Linked DNA regions of Prochlorococcus marinus CUG1415. The protein of the gene in region 2 interacts with the protein of the main gene of each other region in a pairwise test. Links are inferred from orthologs where the notes say so. Each region holds a gene or a part of one and is shown on either strand. Other genes may lie near its edges. The genes, in order: HA143_RS09220 and ftsZ.

Evidence for each region.
Region 1: the proteins of ftsZ (region 2) and HA143_RS09220 interact in binary tests that used the Escherichia coli proteins (3 or more experiments, as listed by UniProt). The link is inferred for Prochlorococcus marinus CUG1415 from one-to-one orthologs.

The regions. Positions count from the first base shown.
Region 1 is NZ_JAAORL010000002.1:560,125-572,624, forward strand. Bases 442-3,390 are described here. They hold HA143_RS09220 (rod shape-determining protein), read right to left. Parts: upstream 2,468-3,390; coding sequence 1,415-2,467; downstream 442-1,414. Other genes in these bases: HA143_RS09210 (hypothetical protein), read right to left, coding at 442-661; mreC (rod shape-determining protein MreC), read right to left, coding at 661-1,410; HA143_RS09225 (single-stranded DNA-binding protein), read left to right, coding at 2,615-2,986; HA143_RS09230 (DedA family protein), read right to left, coding at 2,983-3,390. Also shown: more of HA143_RS09210, read right to left, coding at 122-441; more of HA143_RS09230, read right to left, coding at 3,391-3,642; ahcY (adenosylhomocysteinase), read right to left, coding at 3,645-5,063; tRNA (adenosine(37)-N6)-threonylcarbamoyltransferase complex ATPase subunit type 1 TsaE, read left to right, coding at 5,115-5,552; HA143_RS09245 (carbohydrate kinase family protein), read right to left, coding at 5,510-6,508; HA143_RS09250 (alpha/beta fold hydrolase), read left to right, coding at 6,599-7,513; HA143_RS09255 (RpoD/SigA family RNA polymerase sigma factor), read right to left, coding at 7,498-8,499; mgtE (magnesium transporter), read right to left, coding at 8,600-10,009; HA143_RS09265 (fluoride efflux transporter FluC), read right to left, coding at 10,381-10,749; HA143_RS09270 (hypothetical protein), read right to left, coding at 10,752-11,081; gyrB (DNA topoisomerase (ATP-hydrolyzing) subunit B), read right to left, coding at 11,078-12,500. UniProt on the Escherichia coli protein: Forms membrane-associated dynamic filaments that are essential for cell shape determination. Acts by regulating cell wall synthesis and cell elongation, and thus cell shape.
Region 2 is NZ_JAAORL010000002.1:262,137-278,889, forward strand. What follows is about bases 3,023-5,803. They hold ftsZ (cell division protein FtsZ), read left to right. Parts: upstream 3,023-3,745; coding sequence 3,746-4,861; downstream 4,862-5,803. Other genes in these bases: HA143_RS07500 (cell division protein FtsQ/DivIB), read left to right, coding at 3,023-3,565; panB (3-methyl-2-oxobutanoate hydroxymethyltransferase), read left to right, coding at 5,022-5,795. Outside these bases: tRNA (N6-isopentenyl adenosine(37)-C2)-methylthiotransferase MiaB, read left to right, coding at 37-1,344; HA143_RS07490 (D-alanine--D-alanine ligase family protein), read left to right, coding at 1,355-2,422; HA143_RS07495 (hypothetical protein), read left to right, coding at 2,433-2,843; more of HA143_RS07500, read left to right, coding at 2,840-3,022; HA143_RS07520 (PepSY domain-containing protein), read right to left, coding at 5,921-6,376; radical SAM family heme chaperone HemW, read right to left, coding at 6,563-7,786; HA143_RS07530 (PIN/TRAM domain-containing protein), read left to right, coding at 7,883-8,992; HA143_RS07535 (ATP-dependent Clp protease proteolytic subunit), read left to right, coding at 9,033-9,695; HA143_RS07540 (ATP-dependent Clp protease proteolytic subunit), read left to right, coding at 9,722-10,333; ilvC (ketol-acid reductoisomerase), read left to right, coding at 10,444-11,433; adenosylcobinamide-phosphate synthase CbiB, read left to right, coding at 11,421-12,434; HA143_RS07555 (chlorophyll a/b-binding protein), read left to right, coding at 12,480-12,725; HA143_RS07560 (hypothetical protein), read right to left, coding at 12,935-13,192; HA143_RS07565 (hypothetical protein), read right to left, coding at 13,251-13,496; HA143_RS07570 (hypothetical protein), read right to left, coding at 13,551-13,808; HA143_RS07575 (HU family DNA-binding protein), read right to left, coding at 14,001-14,276; HA143_RS07580 (glycogen debranching protein), read left to right, coding at 14,901-16,753. UniProt on the Escherichia coli protein: Essential cell division protein that forms a contractile ring structure (Z ring) at the future cell division site. The regulation of the ring assembly controls the timing and the location of cell division.

The DNA.
Region 1 (12,500 bases), 300 kb from region 2 along the record:
ATTGCATTTAGTTTTAATTCTAACAATTAAAAATATAACATTAAGAACCCTCAAAGAGATATTCTTTAGATTTACAAAAATTTTAAATAATTATAAGAATGTACAATTTTTCAACCACTTTTCACTTCTTTGCGAAATTTATCATGACACTTTTCTCCCTAGAAGATTGAAAGACTCTCAAAAGATGAGAGCAAATTAAGGGAGCAAAAAAACCTGTAAGAAAAACTTCAGCCAAGATATTTTGAACACTAGGGATAAACATTAAAAAAGCAACATCTGAAAAATTTTTATACAAAATCTGTAAAAAATACAAAGTCCCACATATAAAACTTCCAAAACAACAAATTAAACCATACCTAAAATGTCCCACCAAAGTATCACCATGTATTTTAATTCTCCCAAACCAAACTCCACACAAAATTAAACCAGGTATTTGAGTAAAATCACTATCCAGAGTTACAGAATCTAAAATTAAACCTAAAAACAACCCAAATATTAATCCATTAATTGATCCATTAATCATTGACCAAGGCAATAACCAAAATAAAGGCCAATATGGCTGAATACCTAAAAATCCAAGCCAATTTGGATGCCATAAAAAAATAATTGGGATAAAAATAAATAAAATTATAGATAATTTTTTTTTGAAGAATTTTTTCATTAAATTTTTACTTGTAAAATTTGCACCCAATCTATTACATGAGGTTTTGCCAAAAGTAATATTTTTGCCGTTTTTTTTGCTCTAAATGGCTTATCTATAGATTGGACAATACCAACAGGGATATTTGGAGGTAATAAAGTACTAGCAGGTGAAGATGACACAAAATCTCCAACTTTTATATCAGCATCTTTTGAATAAATTATTAAGCTAGGATAATCATCTCCTAAACCAACCAAAAGTCCGTTCACTTGACTTCTATCTACCCATACACCTACTTTACTTTCTGGAGAAGTTAATAATATGACCGACGAAGTCAATAAAGATGTATTGTTTACTCTCCCTAATAATCCCCCTGGGCCAATAACAGTACTCCCAATCACCACTCCATCTTTTGAACCTTTATTTAATATTATTTGTCTCCACCAACTACCTGTTTTTCTTGAAATAACTGCAGCTGAAATAGTATCATTATTAGACGATTCTTGAAGATATAAAATTTCCCGCAATCTTGTATTATCCTTTTTCAAAAGATTTAATTTAATTAAAGATTCTTGTTCTATACTCTCAAGAATAACTTCCTTTTGAAATTGACCAGGCCAAAAAGGCTTTGAAATAAAATAATAAAAATCCTTATAAAGAGAACCTTTTGATATCCTTACAAAAACCAAAAATAAAAAAATTCCAAACAATATCCAATTTTTCTTTTTATGCCACCAACGACTAGTAGAAATTCGTCGGATATTAAACATAATATTAATCTCTAATCGCGTTCCTTATATAGTCTGGAGTATCAACAACTCTTTTAAGTTGTTTAAAATCATCTAAAACCTCTCCACACCCATTAACTACACACAACAGTGGATTTTCTGCTATGTGCGTGAAAATTCCCGTTTCATCACTCACCAAATCGTTAATACCTCTTACTAAAGCTCCTCCTCCTGCAAGCATAATGCCCCTATCAACAATGTCTGCCGCAAGTTCTGGGGGGGTTCGTTCTAAAGTTCTTTTTACAGCTTCAACTATTTTACTAAGTGGATCAGCCATGGCTTCTCTAATTTCTCCTGATGTCAAAGTAACTGACCTTGGTAGACCAGATAAAAGATGTAAACCTCTTACCTCGATAGAAGTTTTATCAAACTCATCATCTGGAAATGCAGAGCCAATTTTGATCTTAATATCTTCTGCAGTTCTCTCTCCAACAACTAAATTGTGAACTTTTTTAAGATACATTGCAATAGCTTCATTGATTTCATCACCAGCTATTCGAACAGATTCACTTAATACAGTTCCGCCCAAACTTAATACAGCAACCTCAGTAGTACCCCCACCAATATCAACAATCATAGTTCCAATTGGCTCAGTTACTGGTAATGATGCTCCTATAGCTGCTGCCACAGGTTCATCAATTAAATGAACTTCTCTAGCTCCAGCCAATCCAGCTTCTCTGACTGCACGTCTCTCAACACTGGTAACTCCACTTGGAATCCCAATAACTATTCTTGGAGCTAATATACCTTTACCTTCGTTACATTTTTGAATAAATGTTTTTATCATTTGCTCTGCCGCGTCAAAATCTGCGATAACCCCATCTCTTAGTGGTCTTACAGCTCTTATATTGCCAGGCGTTCTCCCAAGCATTAATTTAGCTTCTTGACCAACTGCCAATGGGACACCTTCTTCTAAATCCATAGCTACCACCGAAGGCTCTTGTAAAACAACCCCCTTCCCTGATACATGTATCAGAGTATTGGCCGTTCCCAAATCTATACCAATGTCTCTAGAAAATTTAAATCTGTTGAAAATCACGATAAGAAATCTTTTTTATAAATAATATATCTATTTTTTGTTGAGCTCTAACAATTCTCTCATTTAGTTATGAATAGCACGCAATACTATGAGCAAAAACTAAAAATATGAGTAGTATAAAAAAAATATTAGTAATATAAAAAAATTATGGAAATTAACACTATTAACTTAGTTGGTAGAGCCGGTAGAGAACCAGATGTGAGATATTTTGAATCTGGCAGTATTGTAGCGAATTTCACTTTGGCAGTGAACAGAAGAAGTAGAGATGAAGAGCCAGACTGGTTTAATTTAGAAATATGGGGTAAACAAGCACAAATAGCAGCAGATTATGTTAAAAAAGGATCTTTAGTTGGAATTACAGGAAGCTTTAAAATTGATAGTTGGAAAGATAAAAATACTGGTGAAGATAGATACAAACCAGTTGTTAGAGTAGATAGATTAAACTTACTAAGCTCACGAAAAGAGTCTGAAAATAACCAATATTCTAACAACAGTAACTCAAGCGAAATTCCTTTTTAGGCTCTATTTTTTTTAAAAAATCTAATAAGTAGTTTGATAATAAAATATAAAAAAATTACAATTAAAATTGGCTTCACAATATATTTGATTTGATCTAAATAAGTTTCAATTATTGGATAATTTTCACCAAATACATAACCTGCATAAGTAAGTAATGCAACCCATATTAAACTTCCTAATGTAGTCCAAATCAAAAATTTTCTTAATGGCATAAGTTCTATGCCAGCAGGAACAGAAATTAAAGTTCGTATTCCTGGCACTAATCGCCCCCAAAAAACTAAAGAAACACCGTATCTCTCAAACCAATTTTTACTTTTAATTAAGTCATTCGAAGAAATTCCTAAATATTTTCCTTTTGTATCTAGAAAATTTGAAAGTCTTTTTTCGTTTACTAATCTACCTAAATAATACCAAGGTAAAGATCCTAAAATCGTTCCAAGTAAACCCCAAAAAACTAAAATAAAAAAATTTAATTTTTGTTGATAAACGAAAAAACCGCCCAATGGCATTATTATTTCCGAAGGAATTGGAGGTATTATATTTTCTAAAAACATAGCCAAACATATAGTAAGGTACGCAATTGTTGAATTATTTTCAACAGCCAAACTTATGTAGTCAGGAATTGAAGTAAGAAAATTTACAAAAATTAAATTCAAATTTAATATCTATACAGTTCTGGTTTATAAGGTCCTTCAATAGCAACATTAATGTAATCAGCTTGTTCTTTAGTGAGTTTTGTTAATTTTGCACCAATTTTATCTAAATGTAATCTTGCTACCATTTCATCTAAATGTTTTGGTAAAACATAAACTTCTTTCTCATATTGCTCTGACTTATTAAAAAGTTCAATTTGAGCTAAAACTTGATTAGTAAAAGAATTACTCATAACAAAACTTGGATGTCCAGTAGCACAACCTAAGTTGACTAGTCTACCTTCTGCTAAAAGAATAATTTTGTTTCCACTCGGTAAAGTTATGTGATCAACCTGAGGCTTAATATTTTCCCATTGATAATTTTTCAAGGAAGCTACATCAATTTCATTATCGAAATGTCCAATATTGCAAACTATAGCCTCATCCTTCATCTTGACAAGATTATCGTGGGTTATTACCTGATAGTTACCAGTAGCTGTAACAAATATATCTATGTCTTCAACAACATCGTCTAACCTAACCACGCTATAACCTTCCATTGCCGCTTGCAGGGCACAAATTGGATCCACTTCAGCAACTTTTACAATTGCTCCAAGTCCTCTTAATGACTGTGCTGAACCTTTACCTACATCACCAAAACCCATTACTAAAGCAACCTTCCCTGCAATCATTACATCAGTTGCACGTTTAATGCTATCAACTAAAGATTCTCGGCAGCCATATAAATTATCAAATTTGCTTTTAGTTACTGAATCATTAACGTTTATGGCAGGGAAAGGTAAAGCATTTTGTTTCTGCAGTTGATAAAGTCTTGCAACTCCAGTAGTAGTTTCTTCAGTAACACCAATAATATTATTCTTAATTCTAGAGTAGAAGCTACTATCAGTTTGCAACTTAGACTTAATAGAATTGAATAAAGCAACTTCTTCTTCATTACTAGGATTATCTAAAACAGAAAAATCTTTTTCTGCCTTACTACCAAGTATCAACAGACCAGTTGCATCCCCTCCATCATCAAGAATCATATTTGGAAGATCTGAACCCCAGTCAAGAATATAGTGGGTATACTGCCAGTATTCATCAAGAGTCTCACCTTTTTTTGCATATACTGAAATTCCTTGGTCTGCAATAGCGGCTGCCGCATGATCTTGGGTTGAAAAAATATTACATGAAGCCCACCTAACTTTTGCACCAAGATCAACAAGAGTTTCTATTAATACTGCTGTCTGAATTGTCATGTGAAGACTTCCAGCTATTTTTGCACCTTTCAGTGGCTTTTCAGATTGATAATTTGCTCTAAGTGCCATTAATCCTGGCATTTCAGTTTCGGCGATTTTAATTTCTTTACGCCCAAAATCTGATAATGAAATATCAGACACTACAAAATTTGGAGCCGATGTTTTACTAGAATTAGCAATAACCATATCTAATGAATACTTTATCTCTTAAACTATAAATGATTTTCGTATAATTTTGTGTTTGTAGAGAATTTAAAAGAGACTTTACACTTAGGAAAAAAACTCTCACAAAAATTCAATCCCCAATCAATTGTTTTATTACAGGGTCCAATTGGAGCTGGAAAAACTTCATTTGTGCAAGGCATTGCGAAAGGGTTATCTATCTCTGAGGATATTACAAGCCCTACCTTTGCTTTATCTCATCACTATAATTCTGGAAAAATTCCGCTAATTCATCTTGATTTATACAGGTTAGAAAATATTTCGTCAGCAAAAGAAGTGTTTTTTGCTGAGGCAGAAGAAGCAGTAGAAAACGACGCTATTTTGGTTATTGAATGGCCAGAATTAATAGAACCACTTATTGAAAGTTTCTGGAAAATAGAAATTAGTTACGCAAAAAAAAGTGGAAGGAACTACAAAATAAAGGATCCTAAAAATTTCTTAACATTTTCATAATCTGGCTGTTGCTCGATTGCACCTTCACCATAACAAGTTAATAATCCACAAACACTTGCAAACTGAACACAATCTTCGATCTCTAATTTATTTGAAGGATAACCAGAAGAAATTAATTGTGAAATTAAGCCAGCGAGAAAGGCATCCCCTGCACCAGTAGTGTCGACAATTATTTGTGAATCAGGGATTTCATTGGACCCTTGCAATCCATTGATATACCATGCAACAGGGTGTTTTCCATCAGTTATTATTACATCTGGTCTTTTTGACATTTCTTGAGATATTAGGAAAGGATTTTCATGCTCAAAAAACATAGTCGCTTCTTCCTTAGAAAGTTTTAAAACATGAGCATGATTTAAAAATTTTTTAATTAAATTAACTCTAGCTTTTTTACTAATTTCTGATGAGAAACTTGAATAATCCCAAAAGACTTCTCTCCAATTCAAATCAATAATTATTTTGACTTCAAATTTATTGGCCTGTTCTAAAATAAAAAAAATAGTTTCTGCAGAAATTGGAGATGATAGTAAGATGGTTCCCGAAACCAAATATTTAGTTTCTAGAAACAATTTCTCCAAATTTGGAAGTTCTTTTTCAATTAATTTCTTACTAAGAAACTCGTCAGCAAAGGATGAATGAGAGCTTGGTTCAAATCCTGAAAAAAAACGATCTCCAAATTGATCTCTATCTACATTAACCACGCGAGTAGTTGAATCATTATCTAATTGCAAAAAATCTAAATTAACACCCAATGCATTAAATTGCTCAATAAATCTTTTTCCAAAATCATCACTTCCTAAACGCCCAATAAATATTGAATCTATTTTTAATTTTCTTAATGCACAAGCAACATTAGCTGGTGCACCTCCCAAAAAATCTTGAAATCCTTGATTTGACTTATTCCTGATCCTGTCTATTAATGCCTCTCCAATACACACTACCTTTGTCTTTTTCATAAAATGACACCATTTTTCTTACCTAAGAATAATTAATCAAAAACAAATAAATTTTTTTTGAATTAAAGTTTAATTAATAGCTTATTCATAGTGTCTTTTAATAAATCTGAAATTTGGAAATGGAAAAATTGGGAAATTTCATGGTCTGTTTCAAAAAAATCTACTTGCAAAAATAATATAAATATTCTATTAGTACATGGATTTGGAGCATCAAAAAAACATTGGAGACATAATCAAGATTTTCTAGGTAAAGTTTTTAATTGCTACGCAATTGATTTACTAGGATTCGGAGAAAGCAGTCAGCCTAGTGCTTTATTAAATTTCGAACCTTATAAAGAAAACTCAACTCAATATTCATTTGACTTATGGAGTAATCAAATATCAACATTTTGTTCAGAGGTCATAAAATCTCCTGTTTACTTGGTAGGCAACTCAATTGGTGGTGTTATTGCATTGAAAACTGCTGAAATTCTTAAAGATGATTGTAAAGGTCTCATTTTGATTGATTGTGCTCAAAGAACTATGGATGATAAACGCTTGAAACAAAGTGATATTTTAATGAATTTACTAAGGCCCGTATTAAAAACATTAGTCAGACAGAGAATAATTAGTAATACACTTTTTACAAGAGCTGCGAATCGACAAGTTATAAAGAAAATACTTAAAAAAGCTTACCCCTCAGGAAAAAATATCGATGAAGAATTAATTGAAATATTATATAAACCCTCTAAAAGGAAAAACTCTAAAGAAGCATTTCGTGGCTTTATTAACTTGTTTGATGACTATCTTGCTACAGAGCTTTTCGATAAGGTTGATAGTCCAATCCAATTGATTTGGGGAGAAAAAGATCCTTGGGAATCTTTAAGTGAAGCAAAAGAGTGGAAAAAAAAATTTAGGAATATTCAAAGATTAGATATTATTAAAGGTGCAGGCCATTGCCCACATGATGAAGAACCTGAAGAAACAAATAAATTAATATGTGAATTTCTTCAGGAAACAAAATAGGCTTCTACATTATCACTAAGTCTTCTCAAACCTCTTAATCCATCTCGCTCTAGGTTTCGTACTCTGTCCCTACTTATTCCTAGTACCCTACCTATACCAGTAAGAGACATTGGCTCGTCACCATCCATCCCGTATCTCATTCTTAAAACTCTACATTGCAAATCTGGTAATTGATGCAAAAGAGAATGAAGATCGCCTCTCATACAATCCATCTCTATTTGTTCGTCTGGCAGATCCTCACCACCTGCTAGTAAATCTAATAAAACAGTGTCCTCACCATCACCAACCTTTGTCTCAAGACTAACTGGCTGTCCAGCTTTACACATCAAATCTTTTACATCTGCTTCTGGAAGCTCTACATATTTCGCGAGCTCACTTACTGTTGGAGTTCTAGACATTTCTTGACTTAACTCTCTCTGACCTTTTTTCAACTTATTCAACATTTCTGTTATGTGAATTGGTAGCCTTATTGCCCTACTTTTTTCAGCTATTGCTCTAGTAATACCTTGTCTAATCCACCAATATGCATATGTTGAAAATTTATAGCCTCTAGCTGGATCAAATTTTTCTACTCCCCTCACAAGTCCTATCGTTCCCTCTTGGATTAAATCTAATAATTCCATATTTCTTTTAGTATATTTTTTTGCAACACTAACTACCAACCTTAAATTCGCTGCGACCATTCTTTCCTTAGCCCTCTGTCCAGCTCTCAATCTTTTTTTTATTATGGCAGTCGATAAATTTAATTTGTTTGATAAGTCTTCAATACTTGGCTTATCTCCTGTTAATTCAATAATTTCCAATTCTGCTCTTTCAACTTGCATATATTCTTGGACCTGCCTACCAAGAGTAATTTCTTGCTCGTGAGATAATAGTGGAACTCTACCTATATCCCTCAAATAAGATCTAACCAGGTCGACATCGTAACTAGCTTTTAAACTTGCAATTGTCGCTAATTTATTATCACTTAATGTTTCAGAAGACATGAAAGTTGAATGTTGTTTGGTAAACAATACCATTAAGAAATGTAAAGTTAAACAAAAAAATCCACAAATTTACAAAAATGAGAATAAATACCTAGTGAAATTAGATTAATAATGAAGAGCTTAATAGCCATTTTGCAGTATTCAGATAAATAAATACACCTGCAATATCAGTGACAGTTGTTATAAAAGGAGAGGACATTAAGGCTGGGTCCAATCTCATTCTATCGAACAACAAGGGGAGGATGGCTCCTGTTGTAGCAGCTAAAGTCGTTATACATATTAAACTTATTCCTACCGCAGAGGCTATTAAAGGACCTTCTCCTTGCCACCAAGCGAAGGGGAAAACTACTAGCATCATCAAAACACCTAAAATAGCGCCTGATATTGCCTCCTTAACTACTGCCTTTATTGCTCCAAGAGACTTCAATTTTTGAGTACTTAAACCTCTAATCACAACTGTTGAACTTTGAGCGCCAACATTTCCCCCAGTCCCTATAAGCAGTGGAATAAATGCAGCTAATAAAACTATTTCTTTTAATATTTGATCATTCATCGCTATCACTTTTGTCGTTAACCCATTTGCTAATACCAAAATTAACAACCACAAAATCCTTCGCCGAGCTATCGTGAACAAACTACTTTGAAAATAATCATCTTCATCTCCAGGCTGAACTGCCCCGGCTGCATAAATATCTCTTGTAGCTTCTTGCTCTATGACATCAATTAAATCGTCAACCGTTACTATCCCAACAAGTCTTTTTTCTTTGTCAACAACTGGGAGCGCTAAAAAATCGTATCTTTGTATTGCTCTTGCGACCTCTTCTTGATTAGTATTAGTAGATATATTAACTACATCTTTTGTCATTACATCTCCAATCGGCTTAGATGGATCCGCAGTTACAAGGTCTCTCAAAGAGAGAATCCCAGTTAAATGTCTCTCTTTATCAGTAACATATAAGCTGTAAATAGTTTCTGTAAATGGAGCCCTTTTTCTAACTAAAGAGAGAGCTTCAGCTGCTGTCTGCATCTCTTTAAGGTCTATGAATTCAGTTGTCATTAATCTTCCCGCAGTTTCGGGTTCATATCCAAGTAATTCAGCTGTTACTTTTCTTTCACCAGGACTAAGAGCAGACAAAAATTTTCGTACAACTTTTGCAGGTAATTCGTCGAAAAGTTGAACTCTATCATCAGGAGACATTTTCTCAACGATTTCTAAAACTTCTCCTGAACGAAGTCTGTCTAATAAAGTTTGCTGAACTACTGGATCTAAATATTCATAAACCTCAATTGCCTCATTTTTTTTTAACAATCGAAATGCTAATGCCTGCAGTATGAATGGAAGGCTTCCAATAGCATCTGCAATATCAACAGGTTGGGAAGGTTCTAAAAGTAGCTTTGCCTCATCATAATTTCCTGCGACGAGTAATGCTTCAAGTTGAATAGTAATATTGCCTCGACTACTTAAATCTGAAGATAAGGATGTAACCGTTTCAAGATTATTTTCGTTCATAATATATAAACCATTTATCAAAGTAACAACACCATTATATGAAATCTAAGTAATTTTTCTACTGATAAAGAACCCTAAATACATTGTAAATAGATTTAATATAATAATAAAATTAAACCAAAATATAAATTTTATAAAATTTTCTTGATCTAAAATCTTGTACAAAAAAAATATAAATCCGCTAAAGGATGTAAAGCAAGAAAAAAAACCACTTAACATAATTTCTTCCTTCAAGTAACTTAATCTTTTTGCAATCACAAAACCAAAAAAAAATGATCCAATTATTGAAACAATGAAATCATTATTTATCAATAATCTTAAAGAAGTAGCTAAATAACAAGCCAAAAGAATATAAATACAATGTTTTATTTTCATTTAAAAATTTGCATCAAATAATAACCTAAATAAAAGCAGCAAAAGGAAAGTATTATTGCCTCAATATAGTGAAAAAATAAACGCATCAATTTACCCTGTTGTAACAAAACAAATAGTTGATATATAAAAGAAGAAAATGTACTAAAAGATCCTAAAAAACCGGCATAAGATAACAATAATATTTTGTTATGAATAAAATTTAATGCCACTAAAATTCCCAAAAAAAACGATGCTATGAAATTTACTATTGAAGTATTTTGAATGTTAAATCCTAAATTAATTTTTAAATTATTTTGTATAAATATCCTTAGTATCAATCCAAAAGAACTCCCAAATAAAACAATAATTATTGAGTTAATATCCAAACTTACATTTTTATCCAGCCTTTTTTAATTTTATTAGGATCGTCTAGTAACTGATTAGAAGCTAATTCAACTCTAACCCAAAGTTCACTTTCACTGATTCTCCAATTACGTAAAACTGATACAGTTGTGCCTATATCAAGAACTAATAATTCTTTAGCCTGAATTTCAGGAAAAGAATAAAGAGAAGTATTGGAAATCAATATAATTTCTTTTGTATTAATAGGAAACTTATTTTGATTTAAATTTTTCTGAATTCCACCAGCAGGTAATGTAATTGGAGCAATTAATGCAAATGTAATTAAGCAAAGATTCTTAAGAAGATGATTAATCATATATCTAAAGTTGACATATCTAAGTTGCTACTATGCGTTTCAATAAATTCTCTTCTTGGTGCAACTTTATCTCCCATTAAAATATTGAATATTCTGTCAGCCTCGAGCGCATCTTCAATCTCAACCCTTTTCATCATCCGTGTTTGAGGATTCATAGTGGTATCCCACAATTGTTTTGGCATCATCTCACCTAATCCCTTAAATCTCTGAATATTATAATTTGCATTTTCTCCAAAACCTGCAATTGTATCCTTTAATTGATTCTCGTTATAACAGTATTTATGATTCTTACCTCTTTCAACTTTATAAAGGGGTGGACAAGCAATGTATATAAAACCTTTTTCAACAAGTTCTCTTTGATATCTATAAAAAAATGTCAATAATAAAGTTCTTATATGAGCACCATCAACATCAGCATCCGTCATAATTACAACCCTGTGATATCTCAAAGAGCTTTCGTTGAACTCCTCTCCTTTTATACCTAATCCTAAAGCCGTTATTAATGACTGAATTTCTGTATTTTTATAGATTTTAGTATCGTCAGTTTTTTCGATATTAAGAATTTTACCCCTTAGAGGCAAAATGGCCTGGAACTTTCTATCTCTTCCTTGTTTTGCAGAACCCCCTGCAGAATCTCCCTCAACGATATAAATTTCTGATTCTGATGGATCTCTAGAGCTACAATCTGCTAATTTACCAGGTAAAGTAGAACTTTCAAGAACACTTTTTCTTCGGACTAATTCCCTGGCCCTTCTTGCAGCTTCCGCTGCATTAAATGATTGAATTGCTTTTTCAAGAATCAAATCTAAAATTCCAGGATTAAATTCCATATATTTTGTAAGAGCTTCCCCGATAAGAGAATCAACAATTCCTCTTACTTCAGTATTCCCTAATTTTGTTTTTGTTTGTCCTTCAAATTCGGGCTCAGGAACTTTAACTGATAAAACTACAGTCAAGCCTTCTCTAATATTTTCACCAGCTAAATTTTTTTCAATGTCTTTTCTTTTGCCTCTCTTTTTTGCAAGATTATTGAATGTTCTTGTTAAAACTGTCTTTAGTCCTTCAATATGTGTACCTCCATCAATAGTTCTAATATTATTTGCAAAACCTAAAATATTATCTGAATATACATCTGAGCACCACTGCAAAGCTGCTTCCACGTAAACATTTTCTTTTTGTGAGTCAACATAAATTATCTCAGGATGAATAGAATCCTTTTCTGCATTCATGTATTGAACATATTCTTTAATGCCTCCTTCATATAAGTAAATTTCTTCTTTAAAAGAACCATCTGGCAATTCAGTTCTCTCATCTCTAAAAACAATTTTTACACCGCCATTCAGATAAGCTAGTTCTCTTAACCTAGATGAAAGAAGAGCATATTCAAATTCGATTCCTCCAGAAAAAATTGTTTTATCG
Region 2 (16,753 bases):
ACTGGCAGTTATTGGATAACTACATTTGGATGCCAAATGAACAAGGCTGATTCTGAGAGAATGGCTGGGACATTAGAGAAAATGGGATATACCAGAGCAGATAATGAATTAAATGCCGATTTGGTGTTATACAATACATGCACTATCAGAGATAATGCGGAGCAAAAAGTTTATAGCTTTCTAGGAAGACAAGCAAAAAGAAAGCACAAAACACCTAGCCTAAAACTTGTTGTTACAGGTTGCCTTGCTCAGCAGGAGGGGGAGTCCTTACTAAGAAGAGTCCCAGAACTCGATCTAGTAATGGGGCCTCAACACGTAAACAACCTTGAGAATCTTCTGGGGAAAGTTGATTTAGGAAATCAAGTGGCTGCCACAGAAGAAATCTTCATTTCTGAAGACATAACAAGTGCCAGAAGAGAAAGCTCTATTTGTGGCTGGGTTAATATCATTTATGGATGTAATGAAAGATGTTCATATTGTGTAGTTCCCTCTGTCAGAGGGAAAGAGCAATCAAGATATCCAAATGCGATAAAAAATGAGATACAAAAATTAGCTGATGATAATTTTAAAGAAATTACTCTTTTGGGTCAGAATATTGATGCTTATGGTAGAGATCTGCCAGGAACTACAAAAGAGGGTAGAAAAGAAAATACTTTAACAGATCTTTTATATTATATTCATGATGTTAATGGGATTAATCGAATAAGATTTGCTACTAGTCATCCAAGATATTTTTCAAAAAGATTGATTCAAGCTTGTTATGAACTTGATAAAGTCTGTGAACATTTCCATATTCCCTTCCAAAGTGGAAATGATGAAATCTTAAAACAAATGTCAAGAGGATATACTATCAAAAAGTATAAAAATATTATCGAGAATATAAGATCATTGATGCCAGATGCATCAATCACAGCTGACGCAATAGTTGCTTTCCCAGGAGAAACCGAACAACAATATCAAGATACATTAAAGCTAATATCAGATATTGGCTTTGATCAAGTAAATACAGCAGCATACTCTCCAAGGCCAAATACGCCTGCAGCAGTTTGGACTAATCAACTTCCTGAAGAATTAAAAAAAGCTAGATTGAATGAAATTAATGCTTTGGTCGAGAAAACTGCTAGGAGTAGAAATCAAAGATACATGAATAATATTGAAAGTGTTTTAATTGAGGGTTTAAATCCAAAAAATTCTTCACAAATCATGGGTAGAACTAGGACTAATAGATTAACTTTCGTAGAGATTCCCAAAAACATTAAATTTAATTTTGCATTGGGAGATGAGATAGATGTCAGAATAAATGAAGCAAGACCTTTTTCTTTAACAGGCGAACTTTGCTTATAACTTTTACTAAATGATCAGGAAACATAAAAAATGTGTAGGATTAATATTTGGTGGGGATTCTAATGAACATGAAGTATCGATATCCTCTGCAAAAACAGTTTTTCAAGCCTTTAATTCAAAAATAAACAAACAACGCTTTACTGTTAGAGCCTTTTATATAAATAAATATGGAGTTTGGTTTGATAGTGATCTCTCAGAGAAGATCCTAATTGATGAAATTGAAAACAATACAACAATAAAACAAGAAATTTTTAATCAAGAAAAAATTAACTTCCTAGAAGGAATTAATTTTCAAAATGTTGATGTTTGGTTCCCCCTTCTGCATGGATTTAATGGTGAAGACGGATCAATTCATGGCTTACTGAAATTTACTAAGAAACCTTTAGTCGGATGTGGAATTATAGGCTCTGCTCTAGGAATGGATAAAATAATGATGAAAACAATTTTCTCAGATCTTAAACTTCCACAAGTTAATTATCTAGTTTTTCAAAATAAAGATCTCAGTGATAAAGAAGTAAAAAATAAGTTGATTGATGAGATTTTAAAAAAATTTAATTTTCCTGTTTTTGTTAAACCATCTAACTCTGGATCATCTCTTGGTATTTCTAAAGTCACAAATGAATGTGAAATATTTGAAGCATTAGAAAAGGCTAGGATAATAGATCAAAGAATTTTAATAGAGGAAGGTTTAGAGGTAAGAGAGATTGAATGCGGAATAATTGGAAATGCAAAACTCTTAACCTCTGAGATAGGCGAAGTAAATTACGAAAGTGATTGGTATGATTACGATTCAAAATACAACTTAAATAATCAGATAACTATCCCAGCTGAAATAGATTCTAAAATCACCAAAGAAATTAAAAAAATTGCAGTTCGAAGTTGTAGAGCACTTAATATTTTTGGTTTTGCAAGAATAGATTTCTTTTTAGAAAAATCGTCTAATAAAATCTTGTTAAATGAAATAAATACAATTCCTGGTTTCACAAAAAAAAGTATGTTTCCAATGCTTTGGAAAGCTTCAGGTTTAAATATTGAAGAACTTGTGGCTAAACTAGTAGATATATCTCTAGATTTATAATTCAAATCAAATGTTGCATGGACTTCTTTGGTTGCCATTACTATTTATCTTCGTTTTATTAACTGCTCTGGGATGGTTAGAAAGAAGAAGGCAAAATCTTTTTAGGAGCTGGGCGAATGGTTCTGAACTTTGTAAGTTAGATAGTTCAGGTGCAGCGTCCTTAAAAGATGGGGAATTAAGATGGAGCGCATTTGAAGCTGGTACATTTGAAGAAAAAGATAGTTTCATAATCAAGAAACTAGAATTAGTTGAATTAATGGCCCTAACTTCAGGAGAAGCTCCTCTAACAAATGAATCTCAAGGAAAGTGCAGGTTGAGATTAGTAGGTGATGGGAAAGAGATGGATGTACCATTTTCAGATGCAGAACAGGCGAGAAAATGGATGGACCAATTAATGGAAAAGGCTCGATGTGATTTGTGAAAAACCAAAAAGAAATTCACCCTAGAAGCTTTTTATTTCTAATTTTATTTCTATTTTCGACAAGCTTAATAAGTTTAAAAACCCTAAAAAAGGTTAATATTCAGGACATTAGAATTTCTGGGAGTGAATTATTCTCGAAGAGTGACCTGGTAAAAAATTCATCTTTAAAATTTCCAATCCGATTAATTTTTATTAAAACTAATTTTTTAGAAAAAGAGTTAAAACAAAATTTATCGCTAAAGAATGTTTCAGTGCGTAGAGAAATATTGCCTTTTGGTTTGAAAGTTCATATGAAAACAAGAATTCCAATAGCATACGGAGAAAGAATATTTAATGACGAAAAAATCTCAGGTTTTATTGATAAAGATGGAATTTTTATCAACAAACAAAATGCAGAAGATATATATTTGAGCAAATTAACTATACAAGTTTTTGGTTGGAAAGAAAAATTCAAAAAAATATTATCTGAAATTTTAATTGCCCAAGAGAATTATGAATTTGATATAGTTAAAATAACTTTTTCAACCAATGGGTTTCTAACAGTTGAGGAAAAGGATTTAAAAACAATATTCTTAGGATTCAACCCAAATTTAATCACCTATCAATTACAAATAATAAATAACCTAAAAAATGAATTTAAGAAAAATAATTTTTCTACGAAAATAGATAATATTGATCTTACTAATCCAAATAAACCAAAAATAAAAGTGTTCAAACCCTAATATTTGAAAATTGATATTAAATATTTTTTTTTAATTATTGTAGTGTTGATGTGGGTTTAGCATTTAAAACAAAATATTTAATAATTAAATATTTTAAGGATTTTCCTCAACAAACTCCTACAGATGAGCTTAGTAAGTTCATAATGCACCCAATACTAGTATTAGATCCCTATTTAAGAGATGAGCTTCGGTAACAATCCAAACTTTGATCAATCGAGAGAAATTCTTCCAAGCCAAAACGCCAAAATAGAAGTTATTGGTGTGGGCGGAGGTGGAAGTAACGCTGTAAACAGGATGATTGATAGTGATCTTGAAGGCGTGTCATTCAGAGTTCTTAATACTGATGCGCAAGCCTTACTGCAGTCCTCTGCTGAGCGAAGGGTCCAGTTAGGTCAGAATTTAACAAGAGGGCTTGGAGCGGGAGGAAATCCAAGTATAGGTCAAAAGGCTGCAGAAGAATCTAGAGATGAGCTTCAACAATCACTAGAGGGATCCGACTTGGTTTTCATAGCAGCAGGAATGGGTGGAGGTACTGGCACAGGAGCAGCTCCAGTTGTTGCTGAAGTAGCAAAGCAAAGCGGTGCATTAACAATTGGAATAGTAACTAAACCTTTTTCTTTCGAAGGGAAAAGGAGAATGCGTCAAGCAGAAGAAGGAATTGCAAGGTTAGCAGAAAATGTTGATACTCTTATTGTCATACCAAATGATCGGTTAAAAGAAGTTTCATCTGGTGCCTCTATTCAAGAGGCGTTTAGGAATGCAGATGATGTTTTAAGAATGGGGGTTCAAGGGATAAGTGAAGTAATTACACGCCCAGGCGAGGTAAATCTTGACTTTGCGGATGTGAGATCAGTCATGACTGAAGCCGGTACAGCTCTTCTTGGTGTGGGTATTGGATCTGGTCGATCTAGAGCGATAGAAGCTGCTCAAGCGGCCATCAATAGTCCATTACTAGAAGCAGGAAGAATTGATGGGGCAAAAGGTTGCCTTGTAAATATTACTGGAGGGAGAGATTTGACTCTTGACGATGTCAACTCAGTTGGAGAAGTTATTAGTGATGTCGTAGATCAGGATGCGAATATAATAGTTGGTCAAGCAGTAAACGAAGATATGGAAGGAGAGATACAAGTTACCGTCATTGCAACTGGTTTTGATACAAACCAACCATTGAAGCAACAAAGAATTAGAAACAGATTATCTAATCAATCTTTTTATAATGATTCCAATAATAAAGACTTAGGAGCAAATATTCCAGAATTTTTGAAGTTAATGCAGAATAAGAAAGATATAGACTAACTATTAGTTAAAATAGAGTGACTCGGTTATCTCGCCTGCCTCAAGCATCCCTTGTGGCTGCTACCTTCCGGTCCTGACCAGGTTTAGGCGTTAAAACCGCGAAAGGCCGAGTCATAACAATAATAGCAATTCTTGATTAAAAAAGATACATAAATTTCTTATGTTACCTTCAGACCTCGTTAAGTATAAAGAAAAATCTCAAAAAATTATTGCACTAACTGCATGGGACTCAATATCAGGATCCATTGCAGAACAAGCTAATCCTGATCTCGTGCTAGTAGGAGATTCCTTAGCAATGGTCTGTTTAGGATACAAATCTACATTGCCATTAACTTTAGAAAACATAATTTATCACACTAATGCTGTTTCGAGAGGGTTTAAAAAGAAAATCGAAGATCAACCTTTGGTCGTTTCCGACATGCCTTTTCTGACTTACCAATGTGGAGAGGATAAAGCTGTGGAGTATGCAGGGAAAATTATTCAAAGCACTTATGCAAAAGCTGTAAAGGTAGAAGGGGCTGAACCAGAAATACAAACAGTTATTTCTAGATTAATAAGAATGGGAATCCCTGTTATGGGTCATATAGGCCTTACGCCACAAAGCTATTTAAATCTAGGTTTAAAGAAACAAGGAGAAAGCTTAGAAAGCCAAGAAAAAATCAAGAAAGAAGCTTCAATTCTTGAAAAATTAGGATGTTTTTCAATAGTTCTTGAACATATTCCTGAATTGCTAGCTAAAGAAATACAAAATAACTTAAACATTCCCATAATAGGCATCGGTGCAGGTAATTATTGTGATGGACAAGTAAGAGTTACTGCAGATTTGTTAGGCCTTAATGATGATCAACCACCATTTTGCCAACCGATTATTCAAGGAAAGAAATTATTTGAGGATAAATTAAAAGAATGGGTAGACTCTGAAAGACTTAACTAATCACCTACATTTTGTGGCAAGTAGCAATTAGCCGAAAAGCTAGTATTAGCAAAAGTTTTTAAGTAGGAAGAAACAAAAAAAGCTTATTAAATTCATTCTCAAATTAAAACTTATAAAAAACCCTTTTACCAGGTATTTCCATCTTCACATCCTTCTTTAGTTGAATCGCCACAAGTTTTAATAACTTCGCCAGTCTTTGGATTTAAATCTACTTCAAACCAAGTATCTCTACCATCTAAAGGTAGAGCTTTAGCTTTGAAACAACTATATTGATCTATTGCTTGAATTTCGTATCCTATAAATTCATTTTCATCTAAAAAGGTCTCAATACTATTCCAAGTTAAGTCTGCTTTGTTTTTAGTCTTTCTATCCACACATTCTCTAGTAACAGTGAGTAAACCATTTTTTACTGAAGAAGCTCTTGCCATTGACTGAACTTTCGGAAAGTTAGGAATTGCAACAAGGGAAAGTACAACAAAGCACAAGATAAATGGACTCAAGGCATACAAGATAATTAATAAACATCCATCGATTAAATAATCGTTTGATTTATTTTTTGGATGATTATTATTTTCAATCATTGCTTCTTATAAAAAAGAGGATTGCTATACCATCTAATTTAGATCAACTATCAAATTATTTCTTTGAAGAGATTTGCTTTACCTTTTGTTAAAGAAGTTTCTGAAGGGATTTTTTTATCATCTAAGATCAGAGCAAAGCAAGTGATACCAATGGTCTTAGCTATGACAAAAAGGATATGATTAATCTTAATTAATCTCATCCCACCACTTAAACATGGAAATAAGAATTTGATTGCTTAGCTCCATTCCTTTAGGCTCAGATAAAAAGAATCTATTACCCTTTCTAACTAATAATCCACGTTCAAAAAATATTTCCCATGCTTGAAGCAATTTACTAAAGTTACTTTGAAATTTTTTGTTTTCCCAGTTTTGTTCTTTAAACACCTCATAGATATCTAAACCCTCTCTAAGTCTCAATCCCAACATTATTTTCTCATCAAGTTCTTTATAGACAAAATCCTTATTAATTAGGGATGAATCTAAATTAAGTTCGTATTGTCTAATTACCCAATCTTTATATTCTTTACTAACTCTTGGTCTAGTTAACTTTTCCCCCCAAGGTGAACTAGTGGAACCTTGACCAAAACTCCACCAGCCTGAACCACTCCAATAAACTCTATTATGTCTCGATTGATGCCGCGGGAGGCAATAGTTTGAGATTTCATATCTTGAATACCCTGAGTTTTTTAAAATTAAATGAGTTGATTCACTATTTCTAAAAGCTTCTTCATCACTTGGAAGTTTTAATTTTCCTAAATTAAGTAATTTTTTAAAAACAGTACCATTTTCAATATTTAAATCATAAATAGATATATGTGGGGGTGAAAATGTCATGGTTTTTTTTAAGTCATCTTGCCATTCTTTATATCCACTAAGTGGCAAGTTTTGAATTAAATCTAAGCTCCAGCTTTTTATTGACCCAGAATCATATTCTCTTTTCAACCATAAACAAGATTTTTCAGCATCTTCTCTCAAATGTCGCCTTCCCGACTTTTGAAGTATCTGATTATTAAAACTTTGTACTCCAAGACTAAATCTATTTATCCCAGCATTTATGAATCCATAAAGATCATCTTGACTAAAACTAGCTGGGTCAACCTCCATAGTAATTTCAGCACCATAGTCAATTCCATAATGTTCTTTAAAAATATCAATTAATTCTTTTATTTGTTTAGGATCCAAAATTGATGGTGTGCCACCTCCTACATAAATTGTCGAAAGAGGTGATTTATGCTTGATTGACAATATTTCTTTGTATAAAAAGTGCAAATATTCTTTAACAGTTTTGCTTCCATAACCTTGTACAGTTTCAACTTTGTTTCCTATTGGAATAACAGCAAAATCACAATAAAAACACCTTCTATGGCAAAAAGGGATGTGTATATAAGCGCTTCTTGGATACTTATTCATAATTTAAATAGATTTTTAAGCTCCAAAAAGATATTAAGGATCGAAAAAAATAAAATCCTTATTTACTCAATTAATAAATCCTAGTAGATTATAGATATGACAGATATCTTAGTATTAATTTTATTTGTATTGTCTGGGGCTGCTTCAGGATGGCTTGGAGTTGATTTATTGCCAGTAGACATACTTAAACAGGTGTCTAATGTTGAAGGTTTTAGAATTATTTTAGCAATAATAGGTTTTTTTATAGGATTAGCAGCTGGTTTTATATTCCTTCAACTTAGAAAAACGTTTCTTGATCAAATAAGGACAATGCCTACGGATTTATTAATTAGTAGGTCAGTTGGATTAATTTTAGGATTACTTGTTGCGAATCTCCTTCTTGCCCCAATACTATTAATCCCATTCCCGAGAGAAGTCTTTTTTGCAAAACCTTTGGCAGCCATATTAAGCAATGGTTTCTTTGGTGTGCTTGGTTATAAGTTGGCGGATACCCATGGAAGGACATTATTAAGATTATTCAATCCAAATAATACTGATGCATATCTAGTTAATGAAGGAATACTCCCTGCGGCAAGTCCAAAAATTCTAGATACTAGTGTAATTATTGATGGCAGAATAAATGGCCTATTAAGTTGCGGCTTGCTGGAAGGACAATTAATTGTTGCTCAAAGTGTCATGGATGAACTACAAACCTTAGCTGACTCAAGCAGCAATGAAAAAAGGTCTAAGGGCAGAAGAGGTCTAAAATTGCTAAAAGAATTAAGAGAGTTATACGGAAGAAGACTTGTAATCAACCCTACACAGTATGAAGGTAAGGGGGTAGATGAAAAACTCCTGAAAATTACTGAGGATATGACAGGAACTTTAATTACCGCTGATTATAATCTTTCTCAGATTGCTGAAGTTAAAGAATTAAAAGTTATGAATTTGAGTGATCTAGTTATTGCTTTAAGGCCAGAAGTACAACCAGGAGAATCACTTAATATAAAAATTGTTAGGGAGGGTAAAGAAAAAATGCAAGGTATAGGATATTTAGATGATGGAACAATGGTTGTTATTGATGAAGCGAAGGATTTTGTCGGAAGCAGATTAGATATTGTCATAACAGGCGCACTACAAACCCCCACAGGAAGAATGGTCTTTGGAAAACTGATAAATAATCCTGAGTCAAACAAATCTTTTAAATCACCAGCGACACAGGGCTAAATCTAGCTAGAATCAAATCAATCTTATTTTTGTGATACAAATGACTGTATCTGCTCCTTATTACGGCGAGAACACCGTTATGAGGACTCCGCCCCCAGATCTGCCCTCTCTTTTACTAAAAGAGAGAATTGTCTACCTCGGTTTACCATTATTTTCAGATGATGATGCGAAGAGACAATTAGGAATGGATGTTACTGAGCTAATAATTGCTCAACTTCTTTACCTTGAGTTTGAGGATCCAGAAAAACCTATCTATTTCTATATCAATTCAACCGGAACAAGTTGGTACACTGGTGACGCTGTTGGTTTCGAAACAGAAGCTTTCGCTATCTGCGATACCATAAGCTACATTAAACCTCCAGTACATACAATCTGTATCGGTCAAGCAATGGGGACTGCTGCAGTGATCCTTTCATCTGGAACCAAGGGTCAAAGAGCAGCTCTTCCGCACGCCTCTATTGTTTTACATCAACCTATAAGCGGAGCAAGAGGTCAAGCAACCGATATACAAATAAGAGCTGAGGAAGTTTTGAAAAATAAAAAATCAATGCTGGAGATTCTCTCTCGTAATACTGGGAAGACTATAGAAGAACTCTCTAAAGACTCCGACAGGATGAGTTATCTCAATCCTCAAGAAGCCCTAGATTATGGAGTGATCGATAGAATACTCACAAGTCAAAAAGATTTACCAAATAAAATTTAACTCTCACAAACAATTACTTTAAAATCATGCCAATAGGAACTCCAAGCGTGCCTTACAGACTTCCCGGAAGTCAATACGAAAGATGGGTTGACATATATACAAGACTAGGAGTTGAAAGAATTCTTTTTCTTGGACAAGAAGTTAATGATGGTATTGCTAATAGCCTTGTTGCACAAATGCTATATCTTGATTCTGATGATAATTCCAAACCTATCTATCTATATATAAATAGCCCAGGAGGATCAGTTACTGCTGGCTTGGCAATATATGACACTATCAAATACGTAAAAAGTGATGTAGTAACAATATGCGTAGGCCTAGCAGCCTCCATGGGTGCCTTCCTATTGGCCGCCGGTACTAAAGGTAAAAGAGTAGCTTTACCTCATAGCAGAATCATGATTCATCAACCCCTAGGAGGCACATCTCAACGCCAAGCAAGTGATATTGAAATAGAGGCCAAGGAAATTTTAAGAATTAAAGATATGTTAAACATGTCTATGGCAGATATGACAGGTCAATCATTTGAAAAAATTGAAAAGGATACAGATAGAGATTATTTTCTAAGTGCAGAAGAGGCAAAAAACTATGGCCTAATTGATAGAGTGATCACACATCCAAGCGAAGCAAATCAATCTTAAATTTTCTAAATTAATATTTAAACTTTCATTTTTAAATTAATAATTTATTGGTTTATTTACACGTTTAATGTCTAAAATATTAATTATTAAATGCAAAGAAGCTACAACTAATGACGCAACTCTTTTACGACACAGATGCAGATCTAAGTCTTTTAAATAATAAAACAATAGCGATAATAGGATATGGTTCACAAGGTCACGCACATGCCCTAAACCTTAAAGACAGCGGTATGGATGTAATTGTAGGATTATACAAAGGAAGTAAGTCTGAAAGTAAAGCTATTAGCGATGGTCTACAAGTGTTTAGTGTTTCTGAAGCTTGCGAAAAAGCAGACTGGATAATGATTCTCCTCCCAGATGAGTTTCAGAAAGATGTATATCTTAAAGAAATAGAGCCAAGCCTAAAAGAAGGAAAGATATTAAGTTTTGCTCATGGGTTTAATATAAGATTCGGACTTATCAAACCTCCTAGTTTTGTAGATGTTGTAATGATTGCCCCAAAAGGACCTGGACACACTGTTCGTTGGGAATATCAGAATGGTCAAGGAGTTCCTGCATTATTCGCAGTAGAGCAGGATTCTTCTGGAAGTGCAAGATCGTTGGCGATGGCTTATGCTAAAGGGATTGGCGGAACGAGAGCTGGGATACTTGAAACAAATTTCAAAGAAGAAACAGAAACTGATTTATTTGGTGAACAAGCGGTTTTGTGCGGAGGCTTATCAGAACTCGTCAAATCAGGCTTCGAAACTCTAGTAGAGGCAGGATATCAACCAGAACTTGCTTACTTCGAATGCTTACACGAAGTTAAACTAATTGTTGATCTAATGGTGAAGGGGGGCTTATCTCAAATGAGAGATTCCATTTCAAATACCGCAGAATATGGAGACTATGTAAGTGGCAAAAGACTTATCAATAGTGATACAAAGAAAGAAATGCAGAAAATTCTAAAAGATATTCAAGATGGAACTTTCGCTAAGAATTTTGTAGAAGAATGCGATAACAATAAGCCCTTAATGACACAATTAAGAGAAGAAAATTCAAAACATGAAATTGAAAAAGTAGGTAAAGGTCTGCGTTCGATGTTCAGTTGGCTGAAATAAATTTATTTTTAATATTTCTTGGATCGATTCTTTTTGATTTATTGATCGGAGATCCAAGATTTTTTATCCACCCTGTTCAAATAATTGGCTTTTACATAAAGAAAATATCGGATTACCTCATAAATAATTTTGGAGAAAATAAAAAGATATTATTTTGGGGCGGTTTCATTGTAGCTATATCGACTATTGTAATGAGCTTTAGTCTAGGGAAATTGATAGAACTAAGTTATATGCAATTAAGAAATAATTTTTTTAGTGGATTGTTAATTTTTATAGGCCTTTCAAGTTGTATCGCGACTAAAGGACTGATTTCAAGTGTGAAAGAGATTGCAGAGCTAATAGAAAACAAAGAAATTAATGGCCAAAATGAAAGAATAATCAAAGATAAAGTGCAAAGAATAGTAAGTAGGGATGTAAGGTCATCATCTTTAGAACATCTGTTGAGGTCTAGTACCGAGAGTCTTACCGAAAACTCTGTTGATGGAATATTTGGGCCACTATTTTGGATGTTTATTGGAATTGTTTTAATGAAATTTTCAATTTTTCTACCAGGGCCTTTGTCACTTGGTTTGTCTTATAAAGCCATAAGTACTTTAGATTCAATGATAGGTTACAAATATGGTTACTTTAGATATTTAGGTTTTTTCAGTGCAAAAATCGAAGATATGTTTACTTTTATTCCTTCAAGATTAGTTTTAATAACATTACCTTTAGTAAGTTCCAAAATTAATGAGTATGTATTAATCATAAAAGAAAGTTATCTTGACGGTAAAAAGTATGATTCCCCTAATTCTGGGATTTCAGAAGCTATATTTGCTTACATTTCAGGAATTAAATTGGGAGGAAAAAGTAAATATAAAAATGAAATTATTGAAAAGCCAATAATTAATGCAAATGGAGATATTTGCACTGGAGAGAAAATTAACTTAATTTGTCAATTAATTTTGAGATTACAATTTTTATGGATAATAATTTTTATTTTAATTTCAAGTTTAATTTAATAATAAATTAGTTTTAAAATTATTAATATATAACAAAAAGAATCTATGCAAGAAGAAAACTATCCAATAGAAAATCAAAATGATGATTTTACTAATGAATCACTAACTGACAATGCATACTCAAAATGGGTAGATAATCAGGGGGATGAAGTAAAGAATGTTTTTGGATTTAATAGCAGCGCTGAGCTTGTGAATGGTAGAGCAGCAATGATTGGATTCTTAATGCTGATATTAACTGAGTTGGTTTTCAACGGAAGACCTGTAACCTCTTCAATCTTTGGTATTAATTAAAAATGGAAGCAAAAAAATCTAATCCAATAAAAGTATTCTTATACATATCTTTATGGGTAATAATATGGGGAACATTAGGTTCTTTCATAGATTATCCTCTTTATAAAAATAAAATTTACTTAGAAGGAAGCATATATCAGTATCTTACCTTCACAATTACAGCCATAATTTCCATAATATGTGCAAAGTTTTTTTATAAAAAATTTGAATTATAAAAATTTGTACCTAAATTTCTTAATAATTTTAGCTGGTTCTTTGTTGTCATTTGACTCGTAAAGTATCCACTGATGTGTTTCAGTATCATGATCACACTCATAATTACCAGAAAAGTTATCGTAACTTGAGAGATCTGAATGACAATACTGATCTGCCTCAAAAGCAGAGTCAATACCTGTTAAATAATATATAAATAATAAAGCAAGTGCTAACAAAAAAAATATTTGAAAAACTAAATTAACGACCTTCATAAAATTTTCTAAAATTTAAATATATCATCTAAAAAAAATATTCGATCTAAAAATATAGTTAACGTCCAATATTTAAAACAAAGTCATGGAATTTTTGATTATTTAGATACAAGATAACTAAGAGTAATAAAATTCCATTCAAGCCAAGTACTATTGATGCAAGAATATTTTGTTGTTTTTTACTTGGCAAAGTATAAGTAATTTTCTTGTCTTTTAGAATAGAAGCTAATCCTTTTTTTTCATTTTTTGAATCTTGTTTTTGATCTTCATTCTTAACTTCTTTATCAGAGAAACCTTTTACCATACCAACTTAAATAACAAATTTATAATATTCCAAAAAAAGAAATTATTTTAATAATTAACAATTTTTAATCACATATGGGATCATAAATGACATTTTTTCATTGTAGGATTCTTTTAAAAAATAAGCTTCAATAAGTTCCGACTGCAACCCCAATAAACTAGATTGACATTTGAATCTATTTTGATCAAATTCTACTAATTGCAGTTTTTCTATTTGAGAAACTAATTCTCTACATATTTGTTTTTGAGAATCTTTAATACATTCACTGGATTGTTTTAAAATCTTGGACTTTGTTGGTATTGTTTCTGCCATAAGGCAATTAGATAATAATAAAAATTTCAAGAGTAAAATAGTTAAAATTTTCATCACTTCTTAAGATATAAAACTTGGAATAATTTTTTAAAAATTTCAGGAGTAAATATAATAATATTTTATTGCCATTCATAAAAAAAGATGCTCTCCAAGAGCATCTTAGTTTTAAAGGAAGAATTAGATTAAAAAAGATTACCCTTGAACTCTATCCTTAAAAAGTTTACCCGCTGAGAATGTAGGAACTCTTTTAGCAGGTATTGCTATTTTTTCGCCTGTCTTAGGGTTTAATCCCTGTCTCGCAGAACGATCTCTTGGCTCGAAAGAACCAAATCCTAGTATGGAGACTTTTTTGCCTTCCACTACTGAATCAACAATAGTTTCAATAGCTGCATCAACAACTAAAGAAACATCCGTTTTTGTGAGCTCGGTACGAGCAGCAACAAGATTTACTAAATCAGCTTTGTTCATTGAATTTTTTGTAAAGCAGAGATTTAAAAAGACAAGAGTTTTAATCAAGTCTAAAAACCTCGATCTTGCACATCATATGGAGCAAATACGAATACGGCAACCGAAAATCACGGCGGCGCAAAGCTTTATACAAATCTTAAAGACATTTTTAGCTATATTATTTAATTTAATAGCCGAACATTTTTCTTATATAAAAATAAACTCTGTATCTGGGAATCACTTAAAACCATTGATAATACTGGATTTAGCCTTAAAAAGGCTTACTTCATTGATCAAGGGGGGAAATGCCCAAAGTTGATGAAATTAAAAATTTGAACTATTTATTATATTTTATGAATTTCAAGATATATTTCCTTCTCATCACATGAAACAGCATAATTTGTATTTTGAAATCAAGAAAATCTAGTTTTCTCATGCTTAAACTTTCTCTCAAAAACGTTTATTCACAGAGCAGATGGATGGATAAATTACAATAAGTTTAGATAATAAAGATTCTCCAAGGTTGCATGATGTTGATTAGTGAAACCTTAAATTTGTTTTTTTTTTAATTTTGCATCTATTATTCAAATATCAGTAATTTGAATAAATTATCTCAATATTTAACTACTCAATGATAAAGAGACAGTGACTTATATCAATAAAGGTAACCCATTTCCTTTAGGAAGTTCTCTAACTTCAGAAGGGGTTAATTTTTCCCTAATATCCACAAATGCAGAATATGTAGAAATCTTATTGTTTGAGAAAGAGGACTCTATTTCGCCAAAAAGTATATTGAAACTAGATCAGAATCATAATACAGGTCCTTACTGGCATGCGGAAATAAAAAATCTAAATGAAGGTTGTATTTATGGTTTTAGAGTAAAACAAAAAAATAATGATATTAATAATAACTATGAAAAAAAAGTATTACTTGATCCATGTTCAAGGGGCATTACTGGATGGGGAAGTTATAAAAGAGAAAATGCATTAAAAACGCAAGAAAATACTAATTCTTGTCTTAAAAGCGTTGTTTGCGATAGAAAATTATTTAATTTTAAGGATTATCCAAGACCGAAACATTCTTGGGAAGAAACAATTATTTATGAACTCCATATCAAAGCTTTCACTGAATCAACTGATAAAGATGAAAGTTGTTTTAAGAAATTTTTAAAAAAAATTCCGTATCTTAAAGAACTGGGGATTACCACAATTGAATTACTTCCAATTTTTTGTTTTGATCCAACTGATGCACCAAATGGTCTAAAAAATTTTTGGGGTTATAGTCCAATCAATTGGTTTACCCCACATTTTGAATATCTTTCGAATGAATCCGCCGAAAAGAATAGAGAGGAATTCAGAAGATTAGTAGAGGAATGTCATAAAGCAGACATTGAAGTCATATTAGATGTTGTATATAATCATACGTCTGAAGGAGATTCTGAAGGACCGGCAATATCTTGGAAAGGTATAGATGAAAATCTTTATTACTTTATTGGGAAAGATAAAAATTATCAGGACGTCTCTGGCTGTGGTAATACTATTGCAGCAAACAGAGGATTAGTTAGAAAACTAATAATTGAATCATTAAAATGTTGGGCGAGTGAATTAGGAGTTGATGGTTTTAGATTTGATTTAGGAATTGCCCTATCAAGAGGAGAAAATCTTTCGCCGCTCGATAATCCTCCAATTTTTGAAGATATAGAATGTGAACCAGAACTTATTGATATCAAATTGATAAGTGAACCATGGGATTGTGGTGGTTTATATAAATTAGGTGATTTCCCATCCAAGAATACTTTCACTTGGAATGGTCATTTTAGAGATGACTTGCGGAGATTTTGGAAGGGAGATAAAGATACAGCTTGGAATATGAGCGATAAAATAAAAGGTAGTCCATCTATTTACAAAGAAGATAATATTTTCCCAAAATCAATAAATTTTATTACTTCGCATGATGGGTTCACTCTAAAAGATTTAGTAACATTCAATAGAAAACATAATTTTGCCAATAGAGAACAAAATAAAGATGGTGATTCCCATAACAATTCTTGGAATCATGGTATAGAGGGACCAACTACAGACTTATTAATCAATGATTTAAGAAAAAGACAACAAAAAAATCTTCTTCTTAGTTTACTTATATCTAAAGGTGTTCCAATGATACTTATGGGTGATGAGATAGGGAGGTCCCAAGGAGGCAACAATAATTCTTGGTGCCAAAATAATTTATTGGGTTGGATGAATTGGGATCCTGCTCTACAAGATTTAGAGTTGTTAGAATACTTTAAATACGTTATAAAAATTCGAAAAAAACTTATAAAAATTTTTTATCCATCATTTTTTCCGAAGAATCAAGACCATGAAAATATTCCAAGATATCATTGGCATGGAACAAAGTTAGATAGCCCAGATTGGAGTAGTTGGTCTCACACAGTTGCCTTTAGCATAAACAAAGGTAGAAATAATCCTCTGGTCTGGATAGGTTTAAATGCATATTC